3 regions of the Methylobacterium sp. 001424705 genome follow, and region 2 is predicted to be linked to each of the others. Evidence: predicted binding sites of a transcription regulator. Region 2 holds the regulator's gene; each other region holds the start of a gene.

Region 1 (10,326 bases), on a different contig from region 2:
GCCGACGCCCTGCACGTCGAGGATCACGAAATCCTCGCCATAGGAATCCACCACGCCCTTCAGCTTGCCGATCATCGCCTCGCCCATCCCTCGCGCCGCCGGATGCCCATCCGTCGGCGGATTGCCTACAGGCCGGCGCGCCCGAGCGCCATGTGCTCCGTCGCGACGGCGGCCGGCCCGCCTTGAGGCCGCGCGGCGTTCGTGAAATCAAAGGCGCCCTGCCCGACACACACGGATGACCGTCTCGATGCGCCAGACCGCGCTGCTCCTCGCCTCCGGGCTCCTGTTCACCGCCGGCGCGGCCCGGGCGGCCGAGACGCCGGCACCGGCACCGACCCCGCCGGCACCGGCCGCGCCCTCCAGCGATCCAACCCAGGTGCGTCCGGGCGCCTACGTGCTCGATTCCGCCCACGGCAAGATCACCTGGTCGGTGAGCCACCTCGGCTTCTCGACCTATTACGGCCAGATCACCGACGTGACCGCGCAGGCGGTGCTTGACCCGAAGGAGCCGGCCAAATCCACCCTCACGGTCACCATCGGCACCGACAGCGTCAACGGCCTCGACGACCGGCTCAACCAGCACCTTAAGGCGCCGGACTTCTTCGATACCGCGAAGTTCCCCAAGGCCACGTTCACCGCGACCAGCATCGAGCCGACGAGCCCCGCCACCGCGCGGGTCAACGGCGACCTGACGCTCAAGGGGGTGACGCGGCCGGTGGCCTTCGACGCCACCTTCAACCAGGCCGGGATCAACCCGGTGAACCAGGCCTACACGGTCGGCTTCGACGGACGGGCGGTGATTAAACGCTCGGATTTCGGCATCAACGCCTTCCTGCCGCTCCTCGGCGACGAGGTGTCCCTGCGGCTCGAGGGCGAGTTCAAGGCCGTGGAGTGAGGCCGCGCCCCGGCGGCCCCAGGCGCCGGTAGATCGCGGCGAGGAGGGCCGTCACCAGGACGAGCAGCGCCATGTCGATCAGGCTGGAGGCGAGGATCCGGACGGCCAGGACGACGGGGGGCAGGTCGGCCCCGGAGCGCTCGGGCGCGTGCAGCATCCGGTCCACGAGGCCGAGCGGCAGGATCGTGGCCACGAGGATCACGCCGATCCGGGCGGCCGATCCGCGGGTCATCGCGAGCACGCCGCGCAGGGTCGCCTCGGGGGCGCCGACCGCCAGGGCCGGCGCGAGCAGGCTGGTCCAGATCTGCAGGAGCAGGAGGGCGATCCAGGCGAGCAGGCCGACGATCAGCGGACCCGGACCGAGCCGCTCCGGCGAGAGGCCCCGGTCCAGCACCCCGCTGACCAGGAGCCAGAACAGCTCGAGGGCGAGGAAGTCCTGGAACGGCCCCGCCCGGCCCGCCACGACCGCCCGCACGGAGCCGTCGGCCCCGAGGAGGAGCCGGAACATCGCCATCCAGTAGGGGGCGAGCAGGATCGTGCAGAGGCCGTCGACCAGGAAGAGGTCGTCCTGGAAGCGCGCGGGCCGCGTCGGGTCGCCCATCAGCGTGTGGGCCGCCTCCTTGGCCAGGACGACGAGGAACGCCGCGGTGGTCGCCGAGCCGAGGGCGCGGATCGCCGGAAGCGCGGACCGCACGCCCTCCCGCAGCGTCTCGCCGACCGGCAGCGCCGGCCGCGTCGTTCCCTGGTGGGCCATTCCGTTCGATCTCCGCCCCGCGCGCGCGTCGCGCACAGAGGCACTGCACAAGCGCCCGGGCGGAGTCCAGGGCGCGGCGCGGTCAGGTGCGCGCCAGGGCCGCCGCGATGCGGGCCGCCGCCAGGCTGCTCGTCCCGGCCACGGGGGCGTGCTGGCGCTTGAGGGCATGGGCGCCCCGGTGGCTGTTGTGGGTGATGGCGATGGCGAGCGCATCCGCCGCGTCGGCCACCTTGAACTCGGCCTTCGGCAGCAGGAACTTCACCATGGCCTGGATCTGGACCTTGTCGGCATGTCCCGAGCCCGCGACCGTCTTCTTGATCAGGTTGGCGGAATACTCGAACACCGGCATGCCGGCGAGCGCCGGGACCAGCAGCGCCACCGCGCGGGCATGGCCGAGCTTCAGCGTCGCCTGCGCGTCCTTGTTGACGAAGGTCTCCTCGACCGAGACCTCGTCCGGCTGGAAGGCCCCGACGATGCGGGTGATGCCCTCGTAGAGCTCGCGCAGGCGCAGGGCGAGCGGCAGGTCCCCGTCCGAGGTGACGACGCCGCAATCGACGTAGGCGAGCTTGGTCCCCGTGGCCGTGACGACGCCCCAGCCGGTGCGCCGCAGGCCCGGATCGATGCCGAGGATGCGAACGGGAACGGTCATGCGGACTGGGTCATGGCTGGCGCGGCTCCGGGCGCGAAGATCGCGCCGTCCGAGCGTTAGGGACATACCGTGAACGGAGCGTTATGCCAATCCGCGCCGCGGCGATGGCGGCCGCGGTGGCGCGACGGACCGAACAAACCCGTCGCAAGGAAATCCGGACCTCTCGTCGGACCAAACGGACGCGATGCGTCCGCGCGGGGCGGTCTTTACGAAGGACGCGGATCGATCGGACGAGACAGGCAGACCGGCGCGGGGACCTCCCCGATCCCAGACGGCCCTGTAACCGCTCCTTAGACTGTTCGCCCGTATTCTCACAGGACACCATTCAGGCGGACGGGTTTCCTCGTGATCGACGCCCAGGCCCATCGCCCGAACCGGCTCCGCGGACCCGTGGCGATCCTCGCGACCCCGATCCTGCCGGCCGGTCTGGCGGCGCGCGCCGGATCCTCCGACCGCGTCTCCCGGCTCGACGCGTCCGGAGCCCGGCTCGTCCCCGACGCCCGGTTCGCGACGGGCTGCACGCCCGCCTCGCGAACCTGATCGCTCCGACCCGAAGACCCCGACGCTCCCCTCTGGATCCGACCCGGCGATGACGACCCTCGACACCCTTCGGCAGCGTTTCGGCCGCTTCCTCATCGGCCTCCTCTGGCTGCACCTGCCGATCGTCGTGCTCGCGGCCTGGATCGCCGGCAATCCGATGCTGGTGCCGGTGTCGGTCGCCGGCGGCCTCGCCGGCCTCAGCACGCTGATGTGGCGGCGCTCCGCCATCGGCCCGGCGACCCGGCTGGTGAGCAGCCTGTCCCTGATCGGCATGGCCGCGATCCTGCTCTCGGCCTTCGCCGGGCATCCGTGGCAGGTCGACCTGCACATGTATTTCTTCGCCGGCCTGGCGGTGAGCGTCGCCTGGTGCGACTGGACCATCCTGGTGGCCTGCGCCGCCGCCGTCGCCGGGCACCACCTCACCCTGAACCTTGCGATGCCGGCCCTGATCTTCTCCGGCGCCGCCCAGCGCTCGGACCTCGCCCGCGTGATGCTGCACGCGGTCATCCTGATCCTCGAAACGGGCGTGCTGGCCTGGGTCGCCCGCACCCTCGCGACGGCCTTCGCGGCGCAGGCGGCCTCCGAGGGCGCCATCCGCGCCCAGATGGAGCGCATGCAGGCTCTGGAATCGGAGACCGCGCTGGCGCGGGCGGGCGCCGATGCGCAGCGCAGGGCCGCCCTGCGGCAGACCGCCCGGTCCTTCGAGTCGACGGTGAGCGGCATCCTGAGCCGGGTCACGCAGGCGGCGGGGGCGCTGCAGGGCAGCGCGCAGACCATGACGGGAACGGCAGAGGGCACGGCGGGGCGCGCCGGGTCCGTGGTCGGCGCCGCCGAGATGGCCGCGCAGAATGTCGGTCGGGTGGCCGGTGCGGCCGAGGAACTCGGCGCCACCGTCGCGGAGATCGGCCGGCAGGTCGCGGATTCGGCCCGGATGGCCCAGGGCGCGGTGGGGCAGGCCGATGCCACCGGCCGCCTGGTTCACGCCCTGAGCACGGGCGCGGCCCGGATCGGGGACGTCGTCGGCCTGATCTCGGGCATCGCCGGCCAGACCAACCTGCTCGCCCTCAACGCGACGATCGAGGCGGCACGGGCCGGCGAGGCCGGTCGCGGCTTCGCCGTTGTGGCCGCCGAGGTCAAGGAACTCGCCAGCCAGACCGCCCGGGCGACGGAGGAGATCACGCAGCAGATCCACGCGATCCAGGGGACGACCGGCGAGGCGGTGACGGCCATCGAGGCCATCGCCGCGCAGATCCGCACCATGAGCCGGACCGCGGACGCCATCGCGGCGGCGGTGGACCAGCAGGGCTCCGCGACCCGGGAGATCATCCGCAACGTGGGCGCGGCGGCGACCGGCACGGGGGCGATCACCGACACCATCGGGGGCGTCGCCCAGTCGGCCGAAGCGACGGGTGCCGCGGCCGCCTCGGTTCTCGTCTCGGCCTCCGCGCTGGCGCAGGAGGCCGATCAGCTCGGCACCGAGGTGAACCGCGTCCTCGAAACCCTGAAGGCCGCCTGACGGGCCGGCTTCGATCAGCCCTGGAGCTTCTCCATCAGGGCGTCCGAGAGCGCGAAGTTCACGAAGACGTTCTGGACGTCGTCCTGGTCCTCGATCACCTCGACGAGGCGGATCAGCTTCTCGCCGGTCTCGTCGTCGACCTCGATGGTGTTCTGCGCCTTCCACACGAGGGCCGTGCGGCGCGGCTCGCCGAAGCGGGCCTCCAGGGCCTTCGAGACCTCGCCGTAGGCCTCCTGCGCGCAGGTGATCTCGTGGCCGGATTCGTCCGAGCGCACGTCGTCGGCGCCGGCCTCGATGGCGGCCTCCAGCATGGTGTCGGCATCCGCCACCTTGGCGTCGAACTCCACCACCCCGACATGGTCGAACATGAAGGAGACGGCGCCCGTCTCCGCCAGGCTGCCGCCCGACTTCGTGAAGGCCGAGCGCACATCGCTGGCCGTGCGGTTGCGGTTGTCGGTCTGCGCCTCGACGATCAGGGCGGCGCCGCCGGGGCCGTAGCCCTCGTAGCGGATCTCGTCGTAGCTCTCCGCATCGGCCCCCTGCGCCTTCTTGATCGCGCGCTCGATGTTGTCCTTGGGCACGTTCTCGGCGCGGGCCGCGATGATGGCGGCGCGCAGACGCGCATTCATCGCCGGGTCCGGCAGCCCGAGCTTGGCCGCGACGGTGATCTCGCGGGCGAGCTTGCCGAACAGCTTCGAGCGGACCGCGTCGACGCGGCCCTTCCGGTGCATGATGTTCTTGAACTGGGAATGGCCGGCCATGACGTGACCCTAGACTGGTAGGAACGAGACCGGATCGCGGGGGCCAGGTGCCGGGGCCATGTGCCGGGGCGGCGGGTCCGCGAAGCCGGACGGAAACGGGGTTGGCCGGCTTATAGGCCGCGGGCCGCGCCCCTGACAACGCTGCGCCGCAGCGTGCGCGGCCGCGGGCGGTATCCCCCATGGCTATCCGGCGGACAGGGACTATCCTGGGGCGATGACACAGCAGGCCATCGATCGGGCACGGCCCGAAAGCTCCGGCAGGGATTTCCGCGCCCGGCCCGGGCCGGACGCGCAGACCCATCGGGACGCGCCGACGACACCGCGCTGGCTCAAGCTCGGCCTCGCGGGCGCGCTCGGGATCGTCGCCGGCGCGATGCTGTTTCCGACCCGCGCCGAGGGCGCGCCGCCCGGACGCGGCGGGACGCGGCGCCCCGGGCCCTGACGTCCGCTCTCAGCCGGTGCCCCGCGCGTGCCAGTCGCGCAGGGCGGCCACGGTCACGACGCCGTCCGGCCAGGCATATCCGGACAGGTGCCGGTGGGGGGCACCGGGCTCGCCGAGATCGGAGACCGCCGAGAACGCCCCGTCGAGGCGGTGGCTCTCGGTGTAGCGGCTGCGCGTGGCGATCACCGGCAATCCGGCATCGAGGGCCGAGCGGATGCCGGCGGCGGAATCCTCGAAGGCGATCGCCTCCGAGGCCGAGACCTCGAGGCGCGCGAGCGCGAGATCGAAGACGTCGGGGGCCGGCTTCTTGCGCGGCGCCTCGTCGCCGCAGGCGATGACGTCGAAGGGGACGTCGCCCGCGGGAAAGTTGATCCGCAGCAGGGTGTCGACGTTGGGTCGGCTCGTCGTGCTGGCCACCGCGAGCTTGAGCCCGGCCGCCCGCGCCTCCGCGATCAGGCGGCCCACCCCGGGGCGCAGGGCGAGGCTGCCGCCCTCCACGAGGTCGCCATAGCGCCGGGTCTTGCGGTCGTGGATGTCGCCCAGGCGCGGGCGCAGGGTCTCGACCGCGTCGGCGTGCTCGGTCTCGACGTAGTGGCGCAGGCGTTCCTTGCCGCCCATCACCGTCAGAAGATCGGCGTAGCGGGCCGGGGACCAGGACCAGGGCAGGCCGAGATCCGCGAAGGCGCCGTTGAAGGCCTGCCGGTGGAGGTCCTCCGTCTCGGCGAGCGTCCCGTCGACGTCGAAGATCAGCGCCCTCAGCATGAGAGGGGACCGCCCCCGACCGCCGCAGCGCCCGCGCGGATCGCCGCGATCCGGTCCGCGTAGCCGGCCGGCCCGCCCTTGAACACGGCATTGCCGGCCACGAAGGCGTTGGCGCCCGCGCGGGCGGCCAGGGCCACGGTCTCGGGGCCGATGCCGCCGTCGACCTCGATGTCGATCGCGCGGCCGGCGGTCATCGCCCGGATCCGCCGGATGGTCTCCAGGGTCGAGGGAATGAAGCTCTGGCCGCCGAAGCCCGGATTGACCGTCATCACCAGGACGAGGTCGACGAGGTCGAGGAGCGGCTCGATCGCCGAGGCCGGCGTCCCCGGATTGAGGGCGATGCCGGCGCGCTTGCCCAGATCCCGGATCGCCTGGAGCGAGCGGTGGATGTGCGGGCCGGCCTCCACATGCACCGAGATCGCATCGGCGCCGGCCTCCGCGAAGGCCGCGAGGTAGGGATCGGCCGGGGCGATCATCAGGTGCACGTCGAAGGGCTTGGTCGAGTGCGGCCGCAGGGCCTTGATCACCGCCGGGCCGAAGGTGAGGTTGGGCACGAAGTGTCCGTCCATCACGTCGAGGTGGATCCAGTCGGCCCCGGCCTCGGACACCGCGCGCACCTCCTCGCCGAGCGCGGCGAAATCCGCCGAGAGGATCGAGGGCGAGATGATCGGGCCGTTCATGGTGGGTTCCTCCGGAGCCTCGTGACCGCGCTCAGGCCATGCGGCGCTTGCGCTCGACGAGCTGCATGATGATCGGGGTCAGGATGAGCTGCATGGCAAGGTCGAGCTTGCCGCCCGGGATGACGATCGAATTGGCGCGGCTCATGAAGGAGCCCTGGATCATCGAGATCAGGTAGGAGAAGTCGATGCCCTTGGGGTCCTTGAAGCGGATCACCACCAGCGATTCGTCGGCCGTCGGGATCCAGCGGGCGATGAAGGGGTTCGAGGTGTCCACCGTCGGCACCCGCTGGAAGTTGATGTCGGTCCAGGTGAATTGCGGGCAGATGGTCTGCACGTAGTCGGGCATCCGCCGCAGGATCACGTCGGTGACGGCCTCGGTGGAATAGCCCCGGAACGAGCGGTCCCGGTGCAGCTTCTGGATCCACTCGAGATTGATCACCGGCACCACGCCGATCTTCAGGTCGGCGTAGCGGGCCATGTCGACGTTGTCGTCGACGACGCAGCCGTGCAGGCCCTCGTAGAACAGCAGGTCGGATCCCGGCGCGAACGCCTCCCAGTCCGTGAAGGTGCCGGGCTCGGTGCCGTAGAGCGCCGCGTCCGCCGCATCGTGGGCGTAGTGCCGGGTGCGGCCGCCTCCGGATTCGCCGTAGGTGCGGAAGACCTCCTCCAGCTCCGGCAGGAGATTGGCGCGCGGCGCGAAGTGGCTGAGGTTCGGCTCCGCGACCATCATGCGGCGCATGGTGTCGCGATCGTAGGCGTGAAACGCATCGCCCTCGATGTAGACCGCGCTCACGTCCTCGCGGCGGAAGATCTGCTCGAAGGTGTTGCGGACCGAGGTGGTCCCGGCCCCCGAGGAGCCGGTGACCGAGATGATGGGGTGACGCGCCGACATCTGTGTGCGTGCTGTCCCGTGCGGGCGCGCTAGCTGCGCATCAGGCCGCGCTGCCCGAACAGGGGCGAGCGACCGGCGGCGGCGTTGCGGCCATCGTAGTACTTGGCCACGCAGGCGACCTCGTCGAGGGAGCCGAAGATCAGCGGCACGCGCTCGTGGATGCCGGTGGCGCGGATGTCGAGAATCCGACGCTCGCCGTCGATGGCCCCGGCCCCCGCCTGCTCCATCAGCATGGCGATCGGGGCGGCCTCGTAGAGGAGGCGCAGGCGGCCCTGCGCGTAGCCCTTCCGGTTGTCGCCCGGATAGAGGAACACGCCGCCGCGCAGGAGCACGCGCTGGGCGTCCGCCACCAGCGAGCCGAGCCAGCGCATGTTGAAGTCCTTGTCCAGCGGGCCTTCGGAGCCGCGCAGGCAATCCTCGATATAGGCCTTCACCGGGCCGTCCCAGTTCCGGGCGTTCGAGGCGTTGATCGCGTATTCCTTGGCCGCGGCCACCACCTCGATGCGCGGATGCGTGAGGCGGAAGGTCCGCGTCGCCCGGTCCAGGGTGTAGATCTGGGTGCCGTGGCCGAGGGTGATCACCAGGGAGGTGGCGGGCCCGTAGGTGACGAAGCCGGCGGCGATCTGCTCGGAGCCCGGGGTGGTGAAGGCGGCGATCGAGTCCGCGGCACCGGCCACGACCGGGCGGATGCCGAAGATCGAGCCCACCGCCATGTTCACGCCGATGTTCGACGAGCCGTCGAGGGGATCGATCGCCACCGCGAGGGGGGCGCCGGAATTGAGCGGCATCATGCCCTCGGCCTCCTCGGAGGCCACCACCGCCACGGGGGCGCCGCGCAGGGCTTCCGTGAAGCGCTCGTGCGCGAGGACGTCGAGGGCCTTCTGGACGTCGCCGTCGCTGTTGTGGTCGCCGGTGGCGGCGAGGTCGGCACCGCCGAGCATGCCCCGGCCGATCACCTCGCTGACATCGACCGCCGCTTCGGCGCAGGCCGCGATCACGGCCGCCGCGTCGGCGAGCCGCCCATCGGCCGCCACGGTCTTCGCGAGGCAGTCCGCCAGGGTGGACCCGAACTCCAGAGACACCGTCGACATGAATGTCCGTCCTTCTTCCATTCCTGGCCGGGGGTCCGGCCGACTTGACTGCCCGGGTCGACTTGATTGCCCGAGCCGTCTCGGCTGCCGGCCGCCTTGCCGTCCCGGAGGTTCGGCCTGCCCGACCGTGACGTCTCAGGTCGGAGCGCCGCCCGGGATCGACCCGCCCTCGCATCCTGCCCTTGGCACGAGTGCCCCCGCGGGCACCAGTGCCCGCGGCGCATCCATGCCGCGCAGGCCCCTATGGTATCACCGAAAGAATTCTGAAAAAACTTGCGAGCGATTCCAAAAAAACTAGAAAAGCCTGATGCGCAACCTCTCTCTCAAACAGCTCCAGGCGGTCGCCGCCGTCGCCCGCCTCGGCACCATGACGCGCGCCGCCCAGGAGCTCAACGTCACTTCGGCCGCGCTCTACGCCCGCATCCGCCAATTGGAGGAGGAGGCGGGCCTCATGCTGTTCGACCGGACGCCCACCGGGCTGAAACCCACGGATGCGGGCCGCGAAATGCTCTGGGCGATCAACAGCATCAACACGGTGCTGGAGACCTGTGCCGACCGCCTGGAAACCCTGAAGGGCGGCAGCAGCGGTCGCGTGGCGATGGGCGTGGTCTCCACGGCCAAGTACTTCGCCCCGGGCGTGATCGCGGGCTTCATCGGGCTGCACCCGGCGGTGGAGATCAACCTCACGGTGGGAAACCGCGGCAACATGGTCGAGGCGCTGCGCAACTACGAGATCGATTTCGCCATCATGGGGCGTCCGCCCCGGGATTTCGCCATCGAGGCCGAGATCTTCGGCCCGCACCCCATCGTGATCATCGCCGGCCCGCATCACCCCCTCGTGGGCCGAACCGGGCTGACCCGGGCCGAACTCGCCCAGGAATCGTTCCTGGTCCGCGAGGAGGGCTCGGGCACGCGCACGGTGTTCGAGGAGTTCATGGCCGGGGTCATGATCAAGCGGGCGCGGCTCGGCATCGATTCCGGCTCGAACGAGACCATCAAGCAGGCGGTGATGGCGGGGCTCGGCATCGCCCTCATCTCCGCCCACACGGTGGCGGCCGAGCTCGAGAGCGGGCGCCTCGCGATCCTCGACGTCCAGGGCCTTCCGATCCGGCGCGACTGGTACGCGGTGCGCCGGGCCGACAAGGTGCTCGGGCCGGCGGCGGCGGCCTTCTGGGACTACATCGCCCAGGATGGCGGGCGCTGGCTGCCCCAGCTCCGGCTGTCGCCGAACCCCTCCCCCGTCACCGCGGAGTTCGAGGCATGAGCGCGGCCGGTGTCGTCATCGTCGGCGCCGGCCAGGCCGGCTTCCAGGTCGCGGCCTCCCTGCGCGAGGCGGGCTTCACC
Region 2 (10,326 bases):
ATGCCGGGACCGGCTCGCGCCTGATGATGGGCGTCGTGGGCGGCCAGCCGGTCACCGCGACCTTCGACGGCGATGCCTCCCTGCGCAAGCGGCCCATGCGCCGCATCCTGGATCCGCTGGTGCGGATGGGAACCGAGGTGGTGCGCGAGGAGGAGGGCGGCCGCGTGCCCCTGACCCTGCGCGGCCCCCGCGAGGCGATCCCGATCACCTACGAGACGCCCGTGGCCTCGGCCCAGATCAAGTCGGCCGTGCTGCTGGCCGCCCTGAACGCCCCCGGGACCACGACGGTGATCGAGGCGGCGGCCACCCGCGATCACACCGAGCGGATGCTGCGCCTGTTCGGCGCCGAGGTCACGGTGACGCCCCACGGCCCCGACGGACACGGGCGGACGATCGCGCTCACCGGGCAGCCCATGCTCCGGGGTACCAAGGTGGTCGTCCCCGCCGATCCCTCGTCGGCGGCCTTCCCCCTGGTGGCGGCCCTCATCGTGCCCGGCTCCGAGGTGACGCTGGAAGGCGTCATGATGAACCCCCTGCGGATCGGGCTCATCACCACCCTGATCGAGATGGGCGCCGACATCGAGCGCCTGCGCGAGCGGGAGGAGGGCGGCGAGACCGTCGCCGACCTGCGCGTGCGGGCGAGCCGCCTCAGGGGCGTCGACGTGCCCCCGGAGCGCGCCCCGGCCATGATCGACGAGTACCCGGTGCTCGCCGTCGCGGCCGCCTTCGCGGAGGGCACCACGCGGATGCGCGGCCTGCACGAGCTGCGCGTGAAGGAATCCGACCGCCTCGCGGCGGTGGCGGACGGACTCAGCGCCAACGGCGTCGCCTATCTCGTCGAGGGTGACGATCTCGTCGTCCACGGCACCGGCGAGCCGGCCCGGGGGGGTGGCACCGTGGCGACCCATCTCGATCACCGCATCGCCATGGCGTTCCTGGTGATGGGCCTCGCCACCCGGGAGCCGGTCACGGTGGATGACGGCGCGATGATCGCCACGAGCTTCCCGAGCTTCCTGCCGACGATGCAGGGCCTCGGCGGCCGGATCGAAGGGTGAGCGCGATGCCGATGGTGATCGCGATCGACGGCCCCGCCGCCTCGGGCAAGGGCACCCTCGCCAAGCGGCTGGCCGCCCATTACGGCCTGCCGCACCTCGATACCGGCCTGCTCTACCGGGCCGTCGCCCTGACGGTGATCGATTCCGGCCACAGCCTCGACGATCATCAGGCCGCGGCGCGGGCCGCCTCCAGCCTGATCGCGGACCGGCTCGCCGATCCGCGCCTGCGCGAGCGCGCCATGGGCGAGGCGGCCTCCCGCATCTCGGCGGTTCCCGCCGTGCGGGCCGCCCTCCTGGCCTGGCAACAGCGCTTTGCCGGCGATGCCAGCGGCGCCGTGCTGGACGGACGCGATATCGGGACCGTGGTCTGCCCCAACGCCCAGGTGAAGCTCTTCATCACGGCCGCGCCCGAGGAGCGCGCCCGGCGCCGCCACCTCGAATTGCTGCGGCGCGGGGAATCCGCGAGCCTGGGCGCCATTCTCGACGATATCGTCGCCCGCGACGCACGGGACGCGCAGCGTTCCACGGCGCCGCTGAAGGCGGCGACCGACGCCGTCCTCCTCGATACCACCGCGCTCGATCCCGACGAGGCCTTCGCGGCCGCCCGGGCCATCGTCGATCGCGCGCGCCCGCACTAGGGCGGTCCGGGTCGCGGATCGGCGGCGACGGCACCGATCCGAAGACGCATTCCGCGCCGGAGGGTGTCCGGCGCGGGGGGCCTGGATCAGGCGCGCTGATCGATCGGGGTGTATTCCCGCTTGTCGGGACCGATGTAGAGCTGACGCGGACGGCCGATCTTCTGCGAGGGATCCTCGATCATCTCGGCCCACTGGGCGATCCAGCCGGTGGTGCGGGCCAGGGCGAACAGCACCGTGAACATCGAGGTCGGGAAGCCCATCGCCTTGAGGGTGATGCCCGAGTAGAAATCGATGTTCGGATAGAGCTTCTTCTCGATGAAGTAGTCGTCCTTCAGAGCGATCTGCTCCAGCTGCACGGCGACTTCGAGCAGCGGATCGTCCTTGATCCCGAGCTGACCCAGCACCTCGTGGGTGGTCTTCTGCATGATGCGCGCGCGCGGATCGTAGTTCTTGTAGACGCGGTGGCCGAAGCCCATGAGGCGGAAGGGATCGTTCTTGTCCTTGGCCTTGGCCACGTACTTGGCCACGTTCTCCGGATGCCCGATCTCCTCGAGCATCTTGAGGGCCGCCTCGTTGGCGCCCCCGTGGGCGGGTCCCCACAGGCAGGCGATGCCGGCCGCGATGCAGGCGAAGGGATTGGCCCCCGAGGAGCCCGCGAGACGCACGGTCGAGGTCGAGGCGTTCTGCTCGTGATCGGCGTGGAGGATGAAGATCCGGTCGAGCGCGCGCGCGAAGATCGGATTGACCTTGAACTCCTCGCACGGAACCGCGAAGCACATCCGCAGGAAGTTCGAGGTGTAGTCGAGATCGTTCTTCGGATAAACGAAGGGCTGTCCAATCGAATATTTGTAGGCCATCGCCGCCAGGGTGGGCATCTTGGCGATCATCCGCATCGACGCGACCATGCGCTGCTGGTCGTCCGAGATGTCGGTGGAATCGTGATAGAAGGCCGAGAGGGCACCGACGCAGGCGACCATGATCGCCATCGGGTGCGCGTCGCGGCGGAACCCCTGGAAGAAGCGGTTCATCTGGTCATGCACCATGGTGTGGCGCGTGATCCGGTAGTCGAAATCCGCCTTCTGGGCCGGGGTCGGCAGCTCGCCGAACAGCATGAGGTAGCAGGTTTCGAGGAAGTCGCCGTGCTCGGCGATCTGTTCGATGGGATAGCCACGATAGAGGAGAATGCCCGCATCGCCGTCGATGTAGGTGATCTTCGACTCGCAGGAGGCGGTGGAGGTGAAGCCGGGATCGAAGGTGAACTTGCCCGTCTTCGCGTAGAGCTTGCCGATATCGATCACGTCCGGCCCGATGGTGCCGGTCTTGATCGGAAGTTCGACGTGGTTGTCGCCCACGGTGATCGTGCTGGAGGCGCTCATGGAGACCTGGACCCTTTCGTGGCAACGGGGCGGCGTCGGCCCGCGTGGCGATGCAATCGACCACCCGGATCCGGGGTGCAAATGCGGCGCATGCTGCACTTGCTCACACGAGCATGGGGGTAGCGGATCGGCGGACCGTCATCAACCGACGGCCCGGCTCACCTCGACGTCGAAGCGAAATCCGGGCCGATTTGTCATTCTTCCACTCGGAGCACTCGGACGAACCGGCATTTTGCTGCAGTGCGATGGTCAGCCGGTCTGGTCGCGGAGCCGGCCGAGACACTCCTCCCGGCCGAGCACGGCCATGACGTCGAAAACCGGCGGCGAGGTGGCGCGGCCGGTGAGCGCCGCCCGGAGGGGCTGCGCGATCTGGCCGAGCTTCAGGCCGTTCGCCTCGGCAAACTGCCGGACCGCGCCCTCGGTGGCGGCGGCGGTCCAATCGCGCAACCCCTCGAGGGCCGGCAGGAGGGCGGCCAGGCGATTCCGGGCCTCGTCGCCGAGCAGCCCCTTCGCCTTCTCGTCGGGCACGAGGGGCCGGGCCGCGGTGAGGTAGTAGGCGCTGTCCAGGAGTTCGACGAGGGTCTTGGCCCGCTCCTTCAGGCCCGGCATCGCGGCGGTGAGCGTCTCCCGCAGAGCCGGACTCATGGGCACCGCGATCCCCCGTGCCGGGCCGAGCGCCGGCAGCACGTCGTCGATCGCCGCGACGAGGTCCGCATCGGCCGCGCCACGGATGTAGAGGCCGTTGAGGTTTTCCAGCTTGGCGAAGTCGAAGCGCGCGGGCGACCGCCCGATGGCCTTGAGGTCGAAGGCGGCGATCATCTCCTCGGTGGAGAAGACCTCCTGGTCACCGTGGCTCCAGCCCAGGCGCACGAGGTAGTTGCGCAGGGCGCTCGGCAGGTAGCCGAGGTCGCGGTAGGCATCGACGCCGAGGGCCCCGTGCCGCTTCGACAGCTTGGCGCCGTCCGCGCCGTGGATCAGCGGGATATGCGCCATGGCGGGCGCCTCCCAGCCGAGGGCATCGGAGATCTGGCGCTGGCGCGCCGCATTGGTCAGGTGGTCGTCGCCGCGGATGACCTGGGTGACGCCCATGTCGTGATCGTCCACCACGACGGCGAGCATGTAGGTCGGGTTGCCGTCCGATCGCAGCAGGACGAGGTCGTCGAGATCCTTGTTCTGCCAGACGACCCGGCCCTGCACGCCGTCCTCGACCACGGTCTCGCCGTCGGTCGGGGCGCGCAGGCGAATCACCGGCTTGACGCCGGCGGGCGCCTCGGACGGGTCGCGGTCGCGCCAGCGCCCGTCGTAGCGCAGGGGCCGCCCCTCTGCGCGGGCCGCCTCGCGCATCGCCGTCAGTTCGTCGGGCGTCGCGTAGCAGCGATAGGCGTGGCCGGAGGCCAGCAGGCTCTCGGCGGCTTCGCGGTGACGGGCGGCGCGGGCGTATTGGTAGATGACGTCCCCGTCCCAATCGAGCCCGAGCCAGCGCATGCCGTCCAGGATCGCGTCGATGGCGCCCTGCGTCGAGCGTTCGCGATCGGTGTCCTCGATGCGCAGCAGCATGCGGCCGCCGAAGCGGCGGGCATAGAGCCAGTTGAACAGGGCCGTGCGAGCCCCGCCGATGTGAAGGTAGCCCGTGGGCGAGGGCGCGAAACGCGTGACGACGGCTGACGACATCAATCTGGACTTGAATGGCTCGTGATTCGGGCGGGAAGCGGATCGACCGGCCCGGAACCGCGCGTGTAGCATGCGCGCGGGCACACGTTAAGGAATCGTCCCGTTCCCAGGATCGCAGGGCGCATCGCCGGCTCCCGGTCACGGACGCACGCCCGGAGGTTTTCGCGATGGCGCAGGCGCGGGCGACGGCGGCGATGGGGCGCATCACGCGCCACCTCGCCGCGCGTCGCCCGGGCGCCGGGCCGATCCGCGACTGGTTCCGGGCGGGATGGACCCGCGAGATCGAGCAGCGCCGGCTCTTCGCCTGGCTCGCCGTCGCGTTCGGATGCGGCATCCTCGCGTTCTTCCTCGGTACGCAGGGGACGCCGTCGCTCCTGGCGCCGCTCGCGGCCGCCGCCCTGCTCGCCGCGACGACGCCCCTCCTCGTGGCGCGCCCGTTCGGCCTGGCCCTGGTGCTCGCCGCCGTCGCCGCCCTCCTGGGCTTCGCGGCGGCCGCCGCGCGCGTCCGCTCGGTCGACGGGCCGATCCTCGCCCGCACCACGATCGGTCCGCTGGTGGGCACCATCGAAGGGCTGGACGAGCGGGAGGAGGGGGCGCGCCTGATCCTCCGCGTCGAGAGCTTCGGCACCCTCGGCGCCGAGGTCCGCCCGGTCCGGGTGCGGGCCTCCTACCGCAAGGCGAATACCCTGAAGCCGGGCGACCGCATCGCCGCGACCGCGCGCCTGCTTCCGCCGCCGGAAGCCGCCCGCCCCGGAGGCTACGACTTCGCCCGGGATGCCTTCTTCCGTGAGATCGGCGCGGTGGGCTCCCTCGTCGGCAAGGTCGACCTGCGGCCGCCGGCCGAGAGCGCGGACTGGCAGATCCGCCTCGCGGCCGCCGTCGACGCGGCCCGCAACGCCCTGACGCGCCGCATCACCGACGCCAACGGCGGACAGGCCGGAGCGGTGGCGGCGGCCCTGGTGACGGGCAAGCGCGGCCTGATCAGCCCCGAGACCAACGACATCCTGCGCGCCGCCGGCATCTACCACGTCGTCTCGATCTCGGGCCTTCACATGGTCCTGGCGGCCGGCGTGGTGTTCTGGCTCGTGCGGGCGCTCCTGGCCCTCGTTCCGTTCGCGGCGCTGCACTGGCCGATCAAGAAGATCGCCGCTGCCGTCGCCATGGTGGGCGTGACGGCCTACTGCGTCTTCTCCGGCTGGGACATCGCCGCCGAGCGCTCGCTGATCATGACCCTCGTGATGCTCGGCGCGATCCTGGTCGATCGCCCGGCGCTCAGCATGCGAAACCTGGCCCTCGCCGCCCTGATCGCCCTGGCCCGCGAGCCGGACGGCCTCCTCGGCCCGAGCTTCCAGATGTCGTTCGCGGCGGTGGCCGGCCTGATTGCCTGCGCGCCGCTGATCGCCGGACGCGGGCGGCAGCGCGACGGTGCCGGCCTGCTCACCCGGATCTTCGCGCTGGCGACCGCGGCGGTCCTCGGCACCCTGGCCACGACGCTCGTGGCCCAGATCGCCACCGCGCCCTTCGCCACCTACCACTTCCAGACGGTGCAGCCCTTCGGGCTGGTGGGCAATGCGCTCACCCTGCCGCTGGTCTCCCTGGCGGTGATGCCGTCAGCGGTTCTGGGCATCCTCGCCTATCCGTTCGCGCTGGATCAGCCGGTCTGGTGGGCCATGGGCCTGGCGGTGCGGGGGATGCTGACCATCTCGACCTGGATCGCGGGCTTCGGCAACGCCGTCGTCGTGGTCCCGGCCTTCGGCACGGGGGCCCTCGGCCTCCTGGCCGCCGCCCTGATCGTCCTGACGCTCCCGGCCTCGTCGCTGCGCTGGCTCGGCCTCATTCCGGCAGCGATCGGCATCGCCTGTGCGGCTGCCCCGGATCGCTACGACATCTACGTCGATCGGGAGGGGGCGGGCGCCGCCATCCGCCAGCGCAACGGGCGGCTCGCCACCCTTGGCCGGCCGCCCCCCTTCGTGCTCGCGCAATGGCTCAAGGCCGATGGAGACGACCGACGGGTGCAGGACGTCACGGGGTTCGACAGCGCGCGTTGCGATCGCCTGGGCTGTACCCTGACCACACCCGACGGCCGCGTGCTCGCCCTGACCACCGACAAGCGTGCCCTCGGAGAGGACTGCGCCAGGGCCGACATCCTGATCACCCGGCAATCCGCGCCCGGGGGCTGCACCGCATCGATCGTCATCGACCGGGATTTCCTGGGATCCCACGGTGCGACCGCGATTCGCCTCACCCGCGATGGGCCGTCCCTCGCCACCGCGAAGCATCCCGGGGATGTCGTGCCCTGGCGTGCGACGCCCTTGCGAAAGCCGTTGGACCCGCCGGGAACGGCCTTGCCATCTTCGACACCGCCGGCGTCGGTCTTACCGGAAATCCCCGATCGCACCCGCGACCCGTCGGATCCGTCCGGCGATGAACCGGACGGGGACCCCCTTCAGTAGCGGCGCACCAGACTGACCAGACGTCCCTGGATCTGCACCCGATCCGGCCCGAGGACCCGCGTCTCGTAGGCCGGATTCGCCGCTTCCAGGGCGATGGACGATCCACGCCGGCGCAGGCGCTTCAGGGTCGCCTCCTCGTCGTCGATGAGGGCCACGATGATGTCGCCCGTATTGGCGGTGTCCTGCTTGCGGATGACCACCAGGTCGCCGTCGAGGATCCCGGCATCGACCATCGAATCGCCGCGCACCTCCAGGGCGTAATGCTCGCCACCGGCCAGGAAATCCGGCGACATCGTAACCGAATGGCTCTGTTCCTGGATGGCCGAGATGGGCGTACCGGCCGCGATCCGACCCATCACCGGGATGGTCACGGCCCGACCGCTCTCGTCGGTGGCCTGCGTGGTCGGCAGTCGGGACACCGATGCGCCGGCCGGCAGGCCCTTGCCCTTGCCGCCTTCGACCACGCTCGGCATGAAGCGGCGAACCTCGGAGGCCGGAGCGGCGCGCGGGGCGCCCGCATTCCCCCCGAGGCTCTCCGGCATCCGGATCACCTCGATGGCCCGCGCCCTGTTGGGCAGCCGGCGCAGGAAGCCGCGCTCCTCCAGGGCCGTGATCAGGCGGTGAATGCCCGACTTCGACTTCAGGTCGAGGGCGTCCTTCATCTCGTCGAACGACGGGGGAACGCCGCTCTCGCGCATCCGAAGCTGGATGAACTGGAGCAGGTCCAGCTGCTTACGCGTCAACATGCGGGACACTCTTCGTTAGCGCCACGGATCGCGGCGGGTGGCACTAGAAACAAACCACGAACACGTTAAACGTTCCGTAAGTGTTCTGCAAGGGTTCCCATCTCAAGCCTCTCGGGCGCGATCCGTTCGATCCCCTCGGCAAGGGCGGATCTGGGCGTCGCCCGAGCGCCACGCCGGCCTGCCGCTGCGGCCATCGCTGCGATCGAGTGGTGCCCCAATCCGACGAATGAGTTGGACGGCCGGCGTCTTGACCGGTCGGCAGGGCGCCCGGGCGCAGCGCCCTCGGGTCGATGGCCCGGCGACGATCGGTTCTCTGCCGTCCTCTGCCGGCGTCGCCGACGGCGGGTCTTCGGCTAGCGCTGCCCGGTGCGCCCTGCCTTGGGCCGGTCACCCGAACCGTTGCCGCCCGTCTCGGTGGGATTGCGGGGATCCTGCCAGAAGGTATCGAACAGGCGCTGCATCGCGCGGGCGTTCTCCTGCTGCACCTCCAGGCCCGTCTGGAACATCTGCTGCATCACGTCGAAGGGCGCTTCCGTGGCCGACCTGTCCGGCGCGGCGGACTCCGGCCGGGGCGAAGCCGCGAGCCACGTCGACGCCGCACGCGGCCGTGCCTGGGGCGAGGGCGTCGCGGGCTTCGGGGCCTTGGCGCCGGAGTTCAGGAACGCCTGCATCATCTCCGACCAGGCATTGGGCGGGAAGCCGAAGGGGTTCGCCTCGGCGCGCGGGACCGGCGCCGCGGCAGGCGCTTGGTTGATCATGACGTGGACGATCCCCGCCACCACCATGCCGGCCATGATCGGCAGCATCTGCTTCAAGGCCGGCATCGCCACGCCGCTGACGGCAGCGGCCTGCTGCAGAACGGCCTGACTCAGATGGGGCGAGCCGAAGAGTTGCTGGACCAGCATGTCCATCTGCGGCGTCGCGCTCGACGCCTTCGGCGCGGCGGGGCCGACGAGATTGAAGAGGTGGGCGAAGCCGGTCGGATCCTGGGCGACGTTCCGCTGCAGCCCCATCGTGAGGGCCGGAAGCAGGGCTTCCATCGCGCGCAGGCTCTGCTCCGGCGACAAGCCGAACTGCCGTCCGAACCCCTGCGCGTTGGGGCCCGCCTGCGCCTGAAGGATGTCGAACAGATTGAACATGGCGGCCTCGCGGACGAACTGCGGCTTTCCCGGTCATCGACCCGGGCGCGCCGCGCGAATTCTGTCGCATCCGGTCGGTACTGACCAGCCCGGGCGCCTCACGACGGCCCGATTCCCCGTCGACGGGGGCCCGTATCAACCCGTTTCTTGCCCCGGACCCGCGATGCGCTTCCCTTCGCCCCTGATCGAGGCGCGCCTGGTGCGTCGCTACAAGCGCTTTCTCGCCGACCTGCAGCTTGCCGACGGGTCCGTGATCACGGCCCATTGCCCCAACCCGGGGGCGATGCTGGGACTTGCGGTGCCGGGCGCGCGGGCCCTGTTGTCCGACGTCCGGAGCCCGACGCGCAAGCTCCCCTTTTCCTGGGAACTGGTGGAGGCGGATCTGCCCGGCGGCCGGCAATGGGTCGGCATCAACACGATGCGGCCGAACGCCCTGGTGGCGGAGGCCTTCGCCGCCGGCGGCCTGCCCTGCCTCGCCGGCTACACGAGCCTGCGCCCCGAAGTCCGCTACGCCCGGGCCAGCCGGGTCGACTTCCTCGCCACCGGGGAGGGGATGCCGCCCTGCCATGTCGAGGTGAAGAACTGTCACCTGATGCGCAGCCCCGGCCTCGCGGAATTTCCCGATTGCGTCGCCGCCCGCAGCGCCCGCCACATGACGGACCTCGCGGCCGTCGTCGAGGCCGGGGGCCGTGCCATGGTCATCATCGTGGTGCAGATGTGGGCGGATCGCTTCGACGCCGCGCGGGACCTCGATCCTGCCTTCGACCGGGCGCTTCAGGCCGCTCGGGCGGCCGGCGTCGCCGTCCACGCCCACCGCTGCCGCATCGACCCGGTCGGCATCGCCGTGGCCGACGCCATCCCGGTGCTGTAGGGCGCGCGTCCCAGAAGAACCGCGCGGGCCCGTCAGTCGGCCCGCTCGAAGATCAGGTTGAGGCGGGTGCGAGCGATCCGGCGATAGCCGTGCTGCTCGAGCAAGGCGGGCAGGTCGATCTGCCACTGGTCGGTGCCGTTCTCGACGATGAGCAGCCGCGGGTGGAGGCTCGCGGGGGCGGCCCGCAGGAAGGGTTCGAGGATCAGGTCCTCGGCGCCCTCGACATCGAGCTTCATCGCGTCGATGCGCGCGATGCCCTCGCCGAGGGCGAGATCGAGCAGGGGCACGGCCGGCACACGAATCTGCGCGCCCTCGTTCGTCCCGACGATCTTCAGGCTCGATTCCCCCCGGTTGCGGGGATCCACGAACAGGGTGAG
Region 3 (10,326 bases), on a different contig from region 2:
GGCGCTGGCCCCCTCCCTCGGGGGCGACGGGGCGGGCGTCGCGCACCATGCCGGGGACGGCAACATCTGGCTGACCCTGGGGCTGACGCTGGCCAAGGTCGGGATCTTCGCCGCCGTGATGCTGGTGGGCGGACGCCGCTTCGTGCCCTGGCTCCTCGACCAGGCGGCACGCACGGGCTCGCGCGAGCTCTTCACCCTGGCGGTGCTGGCCCTGGCGCTCGGCATCGCCTTCGGTTCGGCGGAGCTCTTCGGCGTCTCGTTCGCGCTCGGCGCCTTCTTCGCCGGCATGGTGCTCGCCGAATCCGACCTCAGCCATCAGGCGGCGGCCGATTCCCTGCCGCTGCAGGACGCCTTCGCGGTGCTGTTCTTCGTCTCGGTCGGCATGCTGTTCGACCCCGGCATCCTGATCCGCGAGCCACTCTCGGTGCTGGCGGTGCTCGGCGTCATCCTCATCGGCAAGTCCCTGGCGGCGGTGGCGATCGTGCTGGCCTTCCGGCATCCGCTGGGCACCGCCCTCACCATCGCGGCGAGCCTCGCCCAGATCGGCGAGTTCTCGTTCATCCTCGTCAGCCTCGGCCTGTCCCTGAAGCTCCTGCCGGAGGAGGGGCGCGACCTCATCCTCGGCGGCGCCATCCTGTCGATCACCCTCAACCCGCTGTTCTTCGCGCTCACCGACTGGGTCGGCCGCAAGGTCGCCGAGCGTCCGGCCCTGGCCGCCCGCTTCGAGCGCCAGGGCGCCGCGGCCCTGGCGGTCACCAGCGAGAGCCCGCCGCATCGGGGCCACGCGATCCTCATCGGCTATGGTCGGGTCGGCAGTACCATCGGCCAGGCGCTCAAGGCCTGGGACCTGCCCTACATCGTCCTCGACCGCGACCGCCGCCGGGTCCTGGAGTTGCGCCAGGAGGGCATCGAGGCGGTGTTCGGCGACGCCACGGCGCCGGGCATCCTGCAGGCCGCCGACATCGCCCAGGCCCGCCTGATCGTGGTCGCGACCCCGGAGGCCCACACGACGCGGCGCATCGTCGAGCTCGCCCGGGAGATCCATCCCGGCATCGACACCCTGGTGCGCACCCACAACGACGGCGAGCGCCGCCACTTCGAGGAGCAGGGCGTCGGACTCGTGCTGATGGCCGAGCGCGAACTGGCCTTCGGCATGACCCTCTACGCCCTGCGCAGCCTCGGCCTGAAGGAGGGCGAGGCCCGCATCTTCGTCGACAGCACCCGGGTCGAGAGCCGCTCCGCCCCCATCGAGACCGCGATCGACCAGGTCACGCCGGAGCTGCGCCCCCACAAGGAGGAGGGGGCGTGAGGCGTCAGGCGGCCAGGGAGCGCCCGAGGTCGTGGACGCGGCGGAGATCGGCCACGAAGGCCGCGTAGGCCTCCGCCTTCGCCTCGTCCGGCAGGCGCAGCAGGTAGGACGGGTGCACGGTGATGAAGCCCGCATAGGGTTTTTCGAAATCCGCCGGGCCGCGCGCCCGGGTGATCGGGATCTGTTTGCCCGTCAGCGCCAGTACGGCGGTGGCGCCGAGCGCCACCACGAGCTTCGGCGCGACGAAATCGAGCTCCCGGTCGAGCCACCAGCGATAGTGGCTGACCTCGCCGGCGGTGGGCTTCTGGTGGATGCGGCGCTTGCCCCGCTCCTCGAATTTGAAGTGCTTGACCGCATTGGTGAGGTAGGCCTCGCCTCGCGCGATCCCGGCCTCGGCCATCGCCCGTGAGAGCAGTTGCCCGGCTGGGCCGACGAAGGGGCGCCCCTGGCGGTCCTCCTGGTCGCCCGGCTGCTCGCCCACGAAGGCGATGGACGCGCCCAGCGGCCCCTCGCCGAGGACGGCCTGGGTCGCGCCGGGGACCAGCGGCTCCGAGCGCCGGATGAGGGCGTTGAGCGCCTCCAGCGAATCCGGGGCCTGGTCCGCCATGGCCGCGACGGCCCGGGCGGGATTGCGCTTGACCGGCATCTGCGGCGTCCTCTCGATCATGGCGCCGGTCCGCGCCGCCGCCTGCCGGACGAGGCCCGGAATGGCGGCGGTCTCGGGCATGTTGCGCCAGTACTTCTTCGGCATCTCCGCCCGCATCGCGGCGAGGTTCGTCCGGGCGGGGTTGAACGTGCTCTCGTAGTAATCGCGCCAGCCGGCCTCGAATCCGTCCTGTGCCGGTGCGTCCTCGCGTCGCCCTGGCGGTCCGAACGCGAGGACATCGCCGTCCCAGCGGGCGGAGGCCTCCGGCGTCAGGATGGTCCAGTCCAGTCCGCGGAAGCGATCGACGAAGAACGGGGCGGCGGCCCCCAGGATGTGGTGGTCCGGCTCGAACCAAGCGACGAAGCGCTCCGGCCCATCGCCCTCCACGCGGCGGAAGCGCAGGAAGGCGTGCATCTTGTGCAGGTCGCGGGCGATGGCCTTGCGCATCCGCTCCAGGCGATGGACCAGCGGGTCGCTCGAGATCTCTAGCAAACGCCGCTCGCCGCGCTGGATGCGCCAGATCAGATCGTAGAGCAGGGCGTAGCGCTCAGGGTCGCGGTGCAGCACCACCCGGGCGACCATCTCGCCCACCCCGCGCGGCAGGCTCAAGGGAGCTTCCTCCGAGGGCGCGGGGGGCGGCGCCCCGAACAGCCCGGACGCTTCGCCGATGGACCACAGCACCCGCTCCGGCGGGATGCCCCGGCCGGCGAGGCGACGGGCCGCGGCCCGGAAGCCCTCGAGGTCGGCGCCCGGGGAGAGGTCGACGGCTTCGAGCGCGCCGCGCCCGAACCCTGTCCCCTCCGCGGGGGAGGGAGGAGCCGATCGGTGTGCGCCCGCCATCCTAGAACAGCGACAATTGCTTGGGCGGGTCGGCGAGCCGTGCCCGCAGGTCGAGCCGGTCGGTGAGGCCGCCCGCCGGATGGTAGTCGGCGGCGATGAGGAAGGGCCGCGCCCGCTTCAGGGCCGAGGTCAGGCGGGCGACGTCGTCGAGGCGCAGGCGGGTGTGCCGGCGGGCCCGGATGATCTTGTCCACCGCCCGGGCGCCGAGGCCCGGCACCCGCAGCAGCATCTCGCGGTCGGCGGCGTTCACGTCGACGGGAAAGCGCGCCCGGTGCTTCAGGGCCCAGGCCAGCTTCGGGTCGATGTCGAGGGAGAGCATCCCGTCCTCGGTGGCATCGGCCACGTCGTCGGGGGTGAAGGCGTAGTACCGCAGCAGCCAGTCGCCCTGGTACAGGCGGTGCTCGCGCTGGAGCGGCGGCGCGGTCAGCGGCAGGATGGTGGACCCGTCCGGGATCGGGCTGAAGGCCGAGTAGTAGACCCGCTTGAGGTTGTAGGAGCCGTAGAGCAGGGCGCTCTTGCGGATCAGCGCCTCGTCCGTGGTGGCGTCGGCCCCGACGATGACCTGCGTTGACTGCCCGGCCGGCGAGAACCGGCGCTTCTCGGATTTCGCTTCGGCGATGCGCTCGCCGATCTGCGCGATGGCGTTCTGGATGATGGCGCCGTCCTTCTCGGGGGCCAGGCGCTCCAGGCTCGCCTCGGTGGGCAACTCGACGTTGATCGACAGACGGTCGGCGTAGAGGCCCGCCTCCTCGATCAGCCAGGGGCTCGCCTCCGGGATCGACTTCAGGTGGATGTAGCCGCGAAAGCCGTGGTCGCGCCGCAGCGATTTCGCCACCCGCGTCAGCAGCTCCATGGTGTGATCGGGCGACTTGATGATGCCCGACGAGAGGAACAGGCCCTCGATGTAGTTGCGCTTGTAGAACTCCACCGTGAGGGTCACGACCTCCTCGACGGAGAACTTCGCCCGCTGCACGTTGGAGGAGCGCCGGTTCACGCAGTAGGCGCAGTCGAACAGGCAGTAATTCGTCAGCAGGATCTTCAGGAGCGAGATGCAGCGCCCGTCCGGCGTATAGGCGTGGCAGATGCCGGCGCCGGTGGTCGAGCCGAGCTCGCCCTTGCCGGCCGTGCGCTTGGGCGCCCCGGACGACGAGCACGAGGCGTCGTACTTGGCGGCATCGGCGAGGATGCGCAGCTTCTTCGCGAGCGTTTCGTCCATCGACGAGAAATGCGCCTCGTTCGCGCTTCGTTCAAGTTTTCGCGTGCGGATTCGGGCTTTCTCCGCCGCCGCGATGTCGCAGCCTTATATCGGGGAACCAAAGCCCGGAACCCGGTCCCGAAGCTAAGCCTCGTGGTCGAGGGGCTCGGCGTCGGGATCGGCCTCGATCACCCGTCGGCCGAGGCCGTACGGGAAGCCGGCGCGGGCCATGGCGGCGAGATCCCGGTCGCGATGGGCCTCGCGCGTCCCGGGCCGGCGCCAGGGTCCGAGGCGCCGCCGCTTGGCATAGGCCCGGGCCGCTTCCGCCTCGAGGTCGACGCCCGCCTCCGCCGTCTCGCGCTCGGCCTCCATCGCGCTCGCCACCTGCTCGCGCGACACGCCCTTGGCGGCGAGCTTGGCCGACAGGGCCCGGGCGGAGGCACCGCGTCGGCGCAGGGCCGCGAGGCGCCCGGCGGTGAAGCGGGCGTCGTCGACGAGGCCGGCGCCGACCGCGCGGGCGACCGTGGCCTCGATCGCCTCGGCGAAGGCGCTCGCCTCCTCCCCGCGCAGGCGGCAGCGCTTGTCGACCCGGCGCTTCAGGGTCTGCCGCAGCATCGCCACGGAGGCGCTGTAGCGTTCGAGGTAATGCAGGGCCGCCCGCTCGAGATAGGCGGGGGTGACGGGCGGGGGCGGTTTGACCTCGGCCCGGTCATCCGGTGCGGCTCCGGTGGGGCGGCGGGACGCAACGTTTCGCGGTGTCATCGGTTCTTCACGATCCGGACGGGGTTCGGGGGTCGGTCTCGCAGATATGGTGATCCCGCTGGACAAAGGCTCGTTCCTGCCATGCCGGCATTTCTCGTGAGACGCGAGTGGCTTCTCGTCCTTCTGGCGCTCGGCTTCGCCGTCGTGGCGGGGATGCTGGTCTACCTGTCGCGTCCCACCACCCTGACCGTGGCGGTCGGTCCCCGGGACGGCGCCGAGGCGACCCTGCTTCAGACCTACGCCCAGGCTCTGGCCCGCGGTCGCGAGGATGTCCGCCTCAAGCTGAACTTCTACGATGACGTGCGCGACAGCGCCGAGGCGCTCCAGCGCAACAAGGCCGACCTCGCCGTGGTCCGGCCCGACGTCCTCCTGCCCGAGAACGGGCTCACCCTGGCGATCCTGCACGACGAGGCCCTGCTGATCGCCGCGCCGGAAGCGGCGGGCATCGAGAACTTCCCCGACCTCGCGCGCAAGCGCCTCGGCGTGGTCGAGCGGCACGCCGCCGACATGCCGTTCCTGACGAACCTCCTCGCCTTCTACGACTTCTCCGCCCAGCCGGCGGCCGAGCCGGTCCCCGAAACCGGGCTCGGCCCGGCCCGGATCGCCCTCGTGCCGCTCACCCCCCAGGAGGTCACCAGCGCCATCGCGGAGGGCCGCGTCGACGCGGTGGCGGTCATCGCCGCTCCGGCCTCGAAGGCGGCGATCTCGACGGTGCGTGCCGTCGAGGCGGCCTCGGCCGAGAAGAAGATCAATTTCGTCTCCGTGCCGGATGGCGGGGCGATCATCCAGCGGATGCCCGAGTTGCAATCCGTGACGATCCCGGCGGGCACCTTCGGCGGTCGCCCGAAGCGCCCGGACGAGGACGTGAAGACGGTGGGCGCCTCCTACCGGCTGATGGCCCGCGGCGGCGTCAGCCGCTTCACGGTCGCCTCGGTGACCCAGCACCTGTTCGAGTGGCGCTCGAAGCTGGCGCCCCTGGCGCCGATCGCCAACCTGATGAAGGCGCCGGACTTCGATTCCACCGTCGCGGCCACGAGCGCTCGCCTGCCGAATCATCCCGGCGCGGTGGACTACTTCGAGCGCGAACAGCAGACGATGTTCGAGCGCTACGAGGACTACATCTACCTGCTGGCGTTCTTCGGCGGCACCGTCGGCTCAGGTGTCGCCTGGGTCGCCCAGCGCCTCGCCCGAAAGCGGCGCGAGCGCATCGACATCGTCCTCGACCGGCTCCTCGACATCCTGCGCGAGGTGCGCGCCGCCACCGGCAAGGCCGACCTCGACGGCCTCGTGCGCGAGACCGACGACCTCGTGGCCGACGTCGTCCAGCATGCCCGCGAGCGCAACATCGACAACCGCACCGTGAGCGCCCTCATCCTGGCCATCGACGCGGTCCATGCGGCGATCAATGACGAGCGCCGCAATCTCGGCGCGGGTGACATCGAGAGCGGGCGGGCGGTGGACCACGCTCGCACGGCCCGCCTCCTCTCGCTCCACACGCCGGCGGCGGAGTAGCCGGCCGAGACCCGATCGCGACGCGGCGGACGTCCGGGATCAGCCCGCCGCGTCGAGTTCGGGGCCGCGGGTGACGTCGAGGCCGCTCGGTGCGCCCGGCGGCGGGCCGACCGTGACGGGCCGGCCCGTGCGGGCCGCCTCATAGATCGCCTCCATCAGCACCTGGTCCTGCAGGCCCTCCTCGCCGGGGGTGCGCGGGCGCCGATCCTCCTGGATGCAGCGCGCCATGTGGTCGATCTCCAGGGCGAACTGGTTCTTCTGCGCGAGGATGCGGGTGTCCTGCGATTCCGCCTGCCCGTCCGGTCGCGCGATCACCAGGCGCTGGCCGCGATACGCGAAGGCGTTCTGCAGGTCGATGGCGGCCCGGTCGGTATGGACCTGGAGCCGGCGCGACTCGTGAACCCCGTAGCTCGTCAGGCACTGCGCGATGACCTGCGAGGGGAAGCGCAGGGTGAAGGAGACCGACTCCTCGACCTCGGCGAATTTCGGATCGCCTTCCGGCGAATGGATCTGTGCCTCCACCGAGACGGGCTCCTCGCCGGTGAGGGCGCGCACGCCGTTCAGGCAGTAGAGCCCGATATCCGGCAGGGCACCGCCGCCGGCCAGGGCCTTCTTCAGGCGCCATTGCTGGGGCAGGCCGGTGGTCTGGCCGTTGAAGGCCTGGATCAGGCGCGTCCGGCCGACCTCACCGGAGCGGGCGAGACGCGCCACCTCGCGGTTGTAGGGCTCGTACTGGCAGCGATAGGCGATCATCAGCTTGACCTTGGCCGCCGCGCAGGCCGCGATCATGTCCCGGGCCTCGGCGGAGGAATTCGCCATCGGCTTCTCGCAGAGCACGTGCTTGCCGGCCTTGGCCGCGGCCAGCACGTCCCCGCGATGGACGGCGTTCGGCGTCACCACGTACACGGCCTGAACCGCGGGGTTTTGCGCGAGGCGGTCCCACTCGTAGTAGCCGTAGACCGCCTCCGGCGCGATCCCGTACTGCTCGGCCACGAGCTTCGCCTTGGCAGGGGTGCCCGACATCAGAGCGACCACGCGGGCCCGCTTCGTCTCGCCGAAGGCCGGCAGGATCTCTTCCAGGCTGAGGCGTCCGAGGCCCACGATGGCGAAGCCCACGCGCTGGCCCGGCGGCATCGGGGCGGGGGGCGGCGGGGGCGCCCGGTCCCCGGGGCCGCGCCAGTTCGGGAACATGACCTTGCCGCCCTGCACCGCGCCGGTATCGGCCGGGACCGAGGGGCCGGGCGGGCCCGATTGCGCGCCCGCGCCCGTCGCCCCGAGGGCGAGGCCGGTCAGGGTCGCACTGCCCGCGCGCAGGACGTTGCGGCGGGAGAGGGGGATGTCATCCGTCATGAAGCTCGCTGTCGGTTCCGGCGGGACAGGGGCCGCGGATGGAGAACCGCCGGCCTGCTCCTTCGGGAACGTCACGGCGAGAAACGCGGTTCCGGCGATCCGACGGCCTGCGCCACCGGATCGCTGCCGCCCTCAGGCCTCGTCGCCCCGCGCGGCCAGGCGGGCCCGCAGGGACGCGATCTCCGAGCGCGCCGCCCGAAGGTCGCGCATGAGTCCGATGGGGATGGGCACCGCGGCGGGCGGGTCCGGCACGAACTGGACGCCGACGCAATCGTCGCCCCGCCAGATCAGGCGTACCGGTCGCATCTGCCGGGTCTTGCGGATGTGGAGGTCGAAGATCTCCGGCAGGGGCACGCCGTCGCTGAGCGCGAGGCGCAAGCCATCGGGACCGCAGTCCCGGATCAGGCAGGCCGTGTCGGAGGCGTGCGGGGCGATGCGGATCTCGGCGCCGAGGAGGCTCCGCAGCCGGTTGCCCTGTCGACGCTCGCGGGTGATCGAACCCATGTGACCCTCTTCAGAAGTGGCATTGGGGTAACAGGGTTGTGGCCTCCCGGTGCCGGTGGGCGAAAGCGCCGGAGCGATTCATCGTCCGGTAGGGTTAAGGCGTCCGCTCCGGCTCTCCGTGACGGGTCGGGGCCTCGACGTCGCCGCGCTGCTGCAGAACCAGGGCGACGAACCAGCAGAGGGCGGCCCAGGCGGCTCCGACGCACCAGCCGGCGACCACGTCGCTCGGCCAGTGCACCCCGAGATAGATGCGGCTGAGCCCCACCAGCAGCGTCATCGACACCCCGACGATGAGCACCAGGATCTTCACCCCGCGCTGGCGGTCCACCCGGGCGATCAGGCTCGCCAGGGTCAGGTAGGCGATGGCCGACATCATGGCGTGGCCGCTGGGGAAGCTCGCGGTGAACACCTCCATCCCGTGGGGCACGAGGTCCGGGCGGGGGCGCTGGTAGAACATCTTGAGCACCGTCGAGGCGATCTCGCCGCCGCCGATCGCCGCGACCACGAAGACGGCGATGCGCCGGCGCCCCGTCATCGCCAGATAGGCGCAGGCCGCTGCCGTCACGAACACGATGGTGAAGACGCTGCCGAGCCCGGTGATGTCGCGCATGGTCTCTTCGAGCCAGCGCGGCCCGATCGGGTCGGAGAGATCGGCGGGATTGCGCAGGGCGAGGAGGATCTTGCGGTCGAGGGCGGCGGTCGAGCCCTCGCCGACCTCGTTGGCCAGGGCGAAGAAGCCGTAGCCGAGGAGACTCACCGCCAGCAGCGCGAGGACCGGGCCGACCTCGTTCAGGCGCAGGGCCAGGCGCAGGGCGTTCGCCCGGGTGACGAGCGGATTGTTGCGGTAGCCGGAGGGCAGGGCTTTCATGCGGGCGTCTTCGCGAACTGGTCGATGGGGGGCTGGGGGCTCCCGGCATAGCGGATCGGCGGGGCGTCCTCCATCCGGGCGGACGCGGCGTTACCCGAACGCGAAGCTGGCGCGACGCTCCCAGGGACCGCCGAGGTAGCGCCAGAGCAGAAGGCCCGGCGCCGTGAACCGGAAGGGCGTGAAATCCGCCTCCAGCTCGGCGTGCAGCGTCCGGGCGGTGCCGGGATCGACCTTGTTCTGCACCGTGACGTGCGGGCGCCAGCCCTGCCGATCCTGCGCGGTCAGGCCCTCGCCCAAAGCCTCGAACGGGTCGGCGAGCCGCGCCCGGAAGGCCGAGAGGGCGTCGGAGGCGAGCACGTAGGCGACGCCGCGCCCGGTGAAGCGCAGGCCGGTCACCGCCACCTCCGGCGGCGCCTGGGTCCGGGTCATCGCCGACAGGGTCTCGACGATGCCCGGCTCGCTCGGGCCCGGCAGGTGGTGGAACAGGGTCGCGTGGGCCGGGATGTGGTTCAGCGCCTGCGGGAAGTGCCGGCGGCGCAGGCCGTCGAACCGCGCGAAGGTGTCGGGATCCATCCCCAGGGTGAGGATCAGCGGGTCGGGCGTGGGGGTGTAGTCTGTCATGGTCCGATCCGGCGTGAGGCAGGGAGATGGCGCGGGCGGGAGCTGCGTCCAGGGCCGGGCGCCGCCACGGTCCGCGGCGTGGCCGCCGCCGCCCGGCCTGTTCAGGGCGGTCCGGGCCGGGTAGAGAGCCCCGATGCGGCGCAAACACCGGGAAATCGTCCATGTGGGGCGCGAGGGCTGGCTCTTCCTGATCGGAGGCACGAACGGTGTCCTCGAGCAGTATCGCGCCAGCCTGTCCCGGTGGTGGCGCCTGCGCGGCTGGGTCAAGCTCGTCGCGGCGCGGGCCGCCCGGGCCCAGGCGCTTGGCATCCGCTACGTGCACGTCGTCGTGCCCGAGAAGCTGTCGGTCTACGACGACCGGACCCAGGATCTGCGCTTCGATCCGCTCCAGGCGCCCACCCGCGTGCTGGCCCGGCGGCTGATCAACAATCCCCACTACGTCGACCTGCTGGCGCCGATGCGGGCGGCGCGCGACGGCGCGGTGCCGCTCTACTACCGCACCGACACGCACTGGAACTACGAGGGCTGCCGGCTGGCCTACGGCGTGCTGATGCGGGCCTGCGGGGCGGTGCCCCCGGCCGATCTCGATGCCCGCGAGCGCTACGAGACCACCCGGGTGCGCGATCTGGGCGAGAAGATTCCGGAGAAGCCGATCGAGACGGCGAGCCATGCGGTGCTCGACCGCGACGCCCGCCGGACCTACGCGAGCCCGCTCGTGG

What was found. Region 2 encodes LexA, which represses DNA repair genes until DNA is damaged. Its sites were predicted from a motif close to TGTTCNNNNTGTGTTCNG; they were not measured.
Region 1: a site for LexA is predicted at 2,357-2,374, ahead of ruvC (crossover junction endodeoxyribonuclease RuvC). Genes of this name have one in related genera too.
Region 3: a site for LexA is predicted at 4,029-4,046, ahead of AC6EUL_RS14770 (putative DNA modification/repair radical SAM protein). Genes of this name have one in related genera too.

The regions. Positions count from the first base shown of each region.
Region 1 covers NZ_JCBANU010000023.1:11,628-21,953, reverse strand. The annotation lists gene ruvA (Holliday junction branch migration protein RuvA) at 1-75, opposite strand, end outside; gene AC6EUL_RS16945 (YceI family protein) at 248-895, shown strand; gene AC6EUL_RS16940 (hypothetical protein) at 879-1,649, opposite strand; gene ruvC (crossover junction endodeoxyribonuclease RuvC) at 1,732-2,298, opposite strand; gene AC6EUL_RS16930 (hypothetical protein) at 2,644-2,838, shown strand; gene AC6EUL_RS16925 (methyl-accepting chemotaxis protein) at 2,888-4,354, shown strand; gene AC6EUL_RS16920 (YebC/PmpR family DNA-binding transcriptional regulator) at 4,369-5,115, opposite strand; gene AC6EUL_RS16915 (hypothetical protein) at 5,330-5,557, shown strand; gene AC6EUL_RS16910 (HAD-IA family hydrolase) at 5,567-6,319, opposite strand; gene rpe (ribulose-phosphate 3-epimerase) at 6,313-6,999, opposite strand; gene AC6EUL_RS16900 (phosphoribulokinase) at 7,031-7,891, opposite strand; gene AC6EUL_RS16895 (class 1 fructose-bisphosphatase) at 7,921-8,982, opposite strand; gene AC6EUL_RS16890 (LysR family transcriptional regulator) at 9,290-10,246, shown strand; gene AC6EUL_RS16885 (NAD(P)/FAD-dependent oxidoreductase) at 10,243-10,326, shown strand, end outside.
Region 2 covers NZ_JCBANU010000005.1:88,107-98,432, forward strand. The annotation lists gene aroA (3-phosphoshikimate 1-carboxyvinyltransferase) at 1-1,055, shown strand, start outside; gene cmk ((d)CMP kinase) at 1,061-1,693, shown strand; gene gltA (citrate synthase) at 1,780-3,069, opposite strand; gene gltX (glutamate--tRNA ligase) at 3,319-4,740, opposite strand; gene AC6EUL_RS06105 (ComEC/Rec2 family competence protein) at 4,908-7,193, shown strand; gene lexA (transcriptional repressor LexA) at 7,187-7,939, opposite strand; gene AC6EUL_RS06115 (DUF937 domain-containing protein) at 8,293-9,078, opposite strand; gene sfsA (DNA/RNA nuclease SfsA) at 9,242-9,949, shown strand; gene AC6EUL_RS06125 (FkbM family methyltransferase) at 9,982-10,326, opposite strand, start outside.
Region 3 covers NZ_JCBANU010000018.1:94,100-104,425, forward strand. The annotation lists gene AC6EUL_RS14760 (monovalent cation:proton antiporter-2 (CPA2) family protein) at 1-1,309, shown strand, start outside; gene AC6EUL_RS14765 (UdgX family uracil-DNA binding protein) at 1,314-2,795, opposite strand; gene AC6EUL_RS14770 (putative DNA modification/repair radical SAM protein) at 2,797-4,011, opposite strand; gene AC6EUL_RS14775 (regulatory protein RecX) at 4,135-4,752, opposite strand; gene AC6EUL_RS14780 (TAXI family TRAP transporter solute-binding subunit) at 4,834-6,264, shown strand; gene AC6EUL_RS14785 (Gfo/Idh/MocA family protein) at 6,304-7,614, opposite strand; gene AC6EUL_RS14790 (hypothetical protein) at 7,747-8,118, opposite strand; gene AC6EUL_RS14795 (phosphatase PAP2 family protein) at 8,213-8,986, opposite strand; gene AC6EUL_RS14800 (2'-5' RNA ligase family protein) at 9,077-9,607, opposite strand; gene AC6EUL_RS14805 (alginate O-acetyltransferase AlgX-related protein) at 9,741-10,326, shown strand, end outside.